2 regions of the Endozoicomonas sp. ALE010 genome follow, and region 1 is predicted to be linked to the other one. Evidence: predicted binding sites of a transcription regulator. Region 1 holds the regulator's gene; the other holds the start of a gene.
What was found. The regulator FNR, encoded in region 1, switches genes on or off when oxygen is low (the NO sensors DNR and NnrR bind a similar motif). The targets are predictions, from matches to a motif close to TTGATNTANATCAA.
Positions count from the first base shown of each region.

Region 2: glpA (anaerobic glycerol-3-phosphate dehydrogenase subunit A) is a predicted target of FNR. The motif match lies at 1,241-1,254, and genes of this name have one in related genera.

Region 1 covers NZ_JBLYNV010000012.1:20,961-24,129, reverse strand. Annotated here, with positions in the region: gene hemN (oxygen-independent coproporphyrinogen III oxidase) at 1-310, shown strand, start outside; gene fnr (fumarate/nitrate reduction transcriptional regulator Fnr) at 824-1,576, shown strand; gene ACO6UY_RS07400 (adenine phosphoribosyltransferase) at 1,656-2,213, shown strand; gene ACO6UY_RS07395 (hypothetical protein) at 2,349-2,888, shown strand; gene ACO6UY_RS07390 (TraR/DksA family transcriptional regulator) at 2,934-3,169, opposite strand, start outside.
Region 2 covers NZ_JBLYNV010000009.1:101,336-104,504, forward strand. Annotated here, with positions in the region: gene ACO6UY_RS06340 (MIP/aquaporin family protein) at 1-746, opposite strand, end outside; gene glpA (anaerobic glycerol-3-phosphate dehydrogenase subunit A) at 1,323-3,020, shown strand; gene glpB (glycerol-3-phosphate dehydrogenase subunit GlpB) at 3,017-3,169, shown strand, end outside.

The sequences.
Region 1 (3,169 bases):
TCGCGGCCTGAAGATGACCGCTGATGACAAAGTCCGCCAGGCAGTGATTACCCAGCTGATCTGCCACTTCAAACTGAACTTCAGCGATATTGAACAGCGGTTTGATATTCAATTCAGGGATTACTTCCGGGATGAGCTGGCAAGGCTGGAGCCGATGAGGGCAGACGGCCTGATCAGTCTCAATAGCGATGGCTTGCTGGAAGTACTGCCAAAGGGAACACTGCTGATCCGTAACATCTGTATGCAGTTCGACCACTATCTCCATCAACCGGAGATGAAAGAGAAGACGCTCTTCTCAAAGGTTATCTGAGTAACACTCCGGAGCAATCACCAGGCTCCGGAGCCCCTCTCCCGCCAGTACCGACAACGACTGATCATCCCGCACAGAACCGAAACCTCTCTGCAGCTCACCGGTTTATCAGAAAAAAACTGAAACTGACGACGACTTGCCACCACTATCACATTGATTTACTTGAAACATAAGTGCAAAATCTGCCATGTCCGTTAAATACCACGAACGAAAATTTAATCCTGTGACATAAGACAATGTCAGATTGATTTTCAGGGATAAAGACACACAACCACCAGGAGCCATGACCATACCATGATCAGGGTCAGCCCTGAGCTTGATAGATGACACGGCAGATGAGAGCTCACCGGAACCACCGCAGTTTATGACGCATTGCTGAAGCAGCACCAAACCCCTACCCTGGGTCTGCCCGGTTGCGTACATACCTGATTTACACTCCGGTAACACTTTTCATACACTTGGTTTTCCATAAACAGTGTCGAATTTCGCCAAATACGACTTTGAGGCCTCTCAATGACGTCAAAGCCCAACGTCCGACAGCCGAGCCATGTGGCCTGCAGAGACTGCAGCCTCAGCTCACTGTGCCTGCCACTGGCACTGAGCATTAAGGATATCGATCAGCTGGATCACATTATCAAGCGTGGGCGTCCTTTGAAAAAAGGCGAACACCTGTTTCTGGAAGGTGACCCCTTTACCAGTGTCTTTGCTGTTCGCTCAGGGGCTCTCAAAACCTACACAGCGACCAATGAAGGTGAGGAACAAATCACCGGATTTTACCTGCCCAGCGAAATTCTTGGCCTGAGCGGTATGGATACGGATACCTATCCGGTGTCGGCCCAGGCGATGGAAACCACCATGATCTGCGAGATTCCTTTTGAGCAACTGGAAACCCTTTCCGATCAATTCCCGGAATTGCGCCGACATCTGATGCGCCTGATGAGCAAGCGTATCCGTGAAGACCAGCAAATGATGATGCTGCTGTCCAAGAAAAACGCCGATGAACGTATTGCCACCTTCCTGATTAACCTGGCCAGCCGTTTTCGTCGCCGGGGTTTTTCTTCCCAGTCGTTCCGTCTGTCCATGTCGAGAAATGAGATGGGGAACTACCTGGGTCTGGCGGTAGAAACGGTTAGTCGTGTATTTACCCGATTCCAGAAAAACGGCCTGATCTCCGCCGTGGGCAAGGAAATCGAAATTCGCAACTCGGTTGAACTCTGTGCCCTGGCCGGGGGAAAAACACTGGAACCGATTGCTACCAACGCCTGACTTTATCCTCTAAAGAAGCTACCCTTTGAGGTGGCTTCTTCCTTTTTATCCATTGACTGACAGCGGCATGCTCCCTCCCATGCATACAAACGAATGTTCATCCGTTCAGGAATATCTGCGAACGCAAATCAGAACCATCGCGGACTGGCCCCATGAAGGCATCCTGTTTCGGGATATCACCACACTGTTTGAAAACCCGGAAGCCTGGCGTAAGGCCGTGGATGTCATGGTTCAGCGTTATGAGAACCAGACTTTTGATCGCATTGGCGCGCTTGATGCCCGCGGTTTCCTGCTTGGCTCGACACTGTCCTATATCATGAACAAGCCGCTGGCACTGTTTCGCAAGAAAGGCAAACTGCCAGGCAAAACCCTCAGTGTCGAGTATGACCTTGAATATGGCAAAGCCGTACTGGAAATGCATGAAGACACCATTAAGGCCGGTGAAAAAATTCTGTTAGTGGATGACCTTATCGCCACCGGAGGCACACTGCTGGCTGGGGATCAGTTGATTCGACAAGCAGGAGCCAGCACACTGGAAGCTGCAGCTATCATCAATCTGCCAGACCTCAAGGGCGCTGACAGACTCAATGCGGCGGGCATTCCAACCTATGCCCTGTGCAATTTTGCCGGTGAGTAAAACCACCCTCAGTTCAGAATTTCAGGGATGATACGATATGTCTCTTAGATCCAGGGTTAATGTCTGGATCTGAGAGCCCCTCCCGCAGTTACAGGACGCACAGACCGGGATCTACCCGGGAAAAGGACTTTGCAAATGGGAATATGCGCCAAGGAACTAAGGCACTATGTTGTTCGCCCCGCACTCAAGCATCTGGGTATGTGGAGCCCTACTGCTGAGAACCTGCTGCTTGGTACCGCAGCCAGAGAGTCCGGGCTTGGTTTTCATCTGAAACAGGCCAATCACCAGGCACTCGGTATCTATCAGATTTCTCCTCGCATGCACCGCAATATCTGGGACCTGTTTCTGGCACCAAACGCTGACTTATCCAGCAAAGTTCGGGGACTGGCCAGCCAGCGGGAGTTTCTTTCCCACCCCCATCATGAACTGGCGACCAACCTGGTTTACGCCACCGCCATTGCCTGGCTTATCTATCACCGCTGCGGTATTCAGATCGAAGATATTGATAAAGAAGACATCACTGCCATGGCCAGATTATGGCAAAAGCACTTCCACAGCAGAAACCCCGGAACACTCCAGAGCTTCTGCGAAAGCTATCAAAAGATGATTATTGAATCAGGCTGCTCCACAGAGGAGTCAACGTACTTTAACCAGGCTGCAGCCAAACCGGCATAACAGGATTCAGCCTGCCTGCTCCCTTATCGCCTTGATGATGCTCCCCTACAACCCCTTGGCCTCAGCACATTGAACACAAAGGTCAGCATAAGGCATAACCTCAAGGCGCTGAACCGGAATTTCCTTACCGCAGGACAGGCAGAAACCGTAATCGCCCTCATTTATACGATCAAGGGCGCGGTTAATTTTACCCAGTTCAATCACCGCCTCGTTACCCAGTGCATCAATAACCTCATCATTCTCCCGTTCCTGCGCCTGCTCAGACCAGTCTGCACTGTTTT
Region 2 (3,169 bases), on a different contig from region 1:
TAAAGCCACGCACCGGTCATGGCACCACAGACAGGCGCAACAATCGGTACCCAGAAATAGGGGTTGGCTCGTGCACCCGTCAGCGCCACTTCGCCCCAGCCTGCAAAAAAGGCAAAGAGTTTCGGGCCAAAATCCCGTGCCGGGTTCATGGCAAAACCGGTCAGAGGGCCGAAAGAGGCACCGATAACAGCAATAAGAATACCGATGAGAAGGGCAGAAAGCGCACCGTTGGAAACACCATTATTTTCATCACCGATAGCCAGAATTCCGCCCATGAGCACAGCGGTGATGACAAACTCGACAGCGAAGGCCTGCAGGTTAGTCAGTGCCGGGTTGGCATATGTCGAGAAAATACCCGCTGTGGCCAGACTCTCCTCAGAGCCACGAACAATATGATGGGTCAACTCATAATCAGCGAATAAGCCACTGTACAGGAAGTAAACCAGGGCCGCAGAACAGAAAGCACCCAACACCTGGGCAACAATAAAGGGCACGACCTTGTGTTTGTCGAAGCCTTTAAAAACAGTTAATGCAAGCGTGACTGCCGGATTCAGGTGAGCACCGGAAATGCCGCCGGTAACATAGATGGCAATGGCAACACCAAGCCCCCAGACGATGGACACTTCCCACTGACCAAAATCAACACCAGCCAGAACGAGCGCCGCGACACAACCCACACCAAAGAAAATAAGAAGACCTGTGCCTATAAACTCGGCAAGACATTCCCCAAGCAATGATTTTCTCATAATGGCTACTTCCACCTGCTTTACGCAGATTAATATTTATTAATTAAGGCATAGTCGTTTATTAAAAATAAAGAACTCAACAAATGCCCTCTTGTCGACAAAATATTGCAAATAAAAACAAACATTATCAACCCTTAAGATTGATATGAATCAAGCAATTGCCAAAAAAGACAGCCAGCTTCGGGAAATACTCACAAAAACAACTAACAGAACACAATTCTTAACATGCGCATCATGAGCTTCAATTAACCACTAAGAAATTATTCCGCAATAAGTTCCGCATCTGACCTAGTACATGGTTTCAATGTAATTGATGGGTTCCTTCTATCAATGACTCCCAAGCTCCGTTCGTCCTGAGCGGAGATTGTACACATCAAACTCATTGAAATGATGTACTAGTTAAGGCCGCTACCCGCTTCCCGCAAAAGCACAAGCGGCCTGTCTTTTTCGGGCAGCGATTTTTTTATGACCGGATGACAACTCGTGCCTTTCTGTTGATTTGTGTCATTTTCTGAATAGAGCCGTTTATTTATAGTGCTCATTGCGAACATAAACGAACATCCAAGAGCAAATTCAATGAGGCAGATAGAGACCGACGTTGTCATCATCGGTGGGGGTGCCACCGGAGCGGGCGTTCTTCGCGACTGTGCTCAACGGGGAATGCGTGCCATCCTGGTGGAAAAGGATGATATCGCCAACGGTACTACCGGGCGTAACCACGGTCTGCTCCATTCCGGTGCCCGCTACGCAGTGACCGATCCTCACTCTGCCATTGAATGCATCCGTGAAAACCAGATTCTGAGGAAAGTGGCCAGCCACTGTATTGAAGAGACCGGTGGGCTGTTCATCACCCTGCCTGAGGACGAACTCTCCTTTCAGGAAACATTCATTACCGCCTGTACATCTGCGGGTATACAGGCCGAGGCATTAACACCTGCAGATGCTCTGCGCATTGAGCCAAATGTGAATCCCAAACTGCTGGGTGCAGTCCGTGTTCCAGACGGTACCGTTGACCCTTTTCGTTTAACTGCGGCCAACATCCTTGATGCAGAAGAATACGGCGGTCGCCTTATGAGCTATACCAAAGTCGTTGGCCTGATCATCAACAATGGCCGGGTACGGGGGGTACACTGCATCAGTCTGAAAACCGGTGAAAAAGTGGATATCCATGCTCAGCAGGTGGTGAATGCTGCCGGTATCTGGGGGCAGCAGATTATTGAATACGCAGACCTTGCCATTCATATGTTCCCGGCCAAAGGCTCGTTATTGATTGTTGATTACCGCATTAATGGTATGGTGATCAACCGCTGCCGCAAACCCTCCGATGCCGACATTCTGGTTCCCGGGGACACCATCTCGCTTATTGGTACCACCTCGGAGAAAATCCCATACAGTGACATCGAGAATATCCGGGTCAACCCCGATGAGGTTGACGTTCTGTTAGCTGAGGGTGAGAAACTCTGTCCGATCATGGCCAGGACCCGTGTACTTCGTGCCTATTGCGGTGTTCGCCCGCTGGTCTCTCTGGGAGATGACCCATCGGGTCGAAATATCAGCCGGGGGATTGTCTTGCTTGACCACGGTGAAACCGATGCCTTGCCGGGTCTTATTACCATTACCGGCGGAAAGCTGATGACCTACCGGCTGATGGCGGAAATGGCCACGGATGCGGTGGCAAAAAACCTGGGCAACAGCAAACCCTGTGTCACGGCTATACGACCACTGCCCGGAGCTAATGGCAAACACAGCGATATTTACGCTCCCCAGGTTTCTATCCCGGTATCAGGCTCAGCAAAGTACCGCCATGGAGAAAGAGCGGCAAAGTTCCTTGCCAACGACAAAAAGCAGAATGCGGTTATCTGTGAGTGCGAAATGGTCACTCGCGGTGAAATCGAATACGCCGTCCATAACCTTAATGCCAGAGATCTGGTTGATCTTCGTCGTCGGACCCGCATTGGCATGGGGCCTTGCCAGGGAAAAATGTGTGCCTGTCGAGCGGCCGGTATTGTCAGCGAAATAACCCACGACGATAACGGTGAACAAGCGCTGAGCAGCGTGGGTGAGTTTATGCAGGAACGCTGGAAGGGCGTCAGGCCGGTGCTGTGGGGTGATGCGATGCACGAAGCCGATTTGAGCTACTGGCTGTACAACAACCTTCTGGGCTACAGCCAGCTGGAACCTAATGACGCGGCACCGGTAAATTCCCACAGTGTCAATCCTGGCGAAGCTGCTGTGCTCTCCAGGGAAGAGTCAAAGGAAGAGGTAGCCCCATGAACTACGACGTTATTGTGATTGGCGGAGGCCTTGCGGGTTTAACCGGCGCAATCCGCTGCGCAGAAGCGGGCTTGAAAACCGTTGTGGTCAGTGCTGGAGAGAGTGCCCTGGCCTTTGCTTCCGGTGCCATCGATGTGTTCGGAATTGAA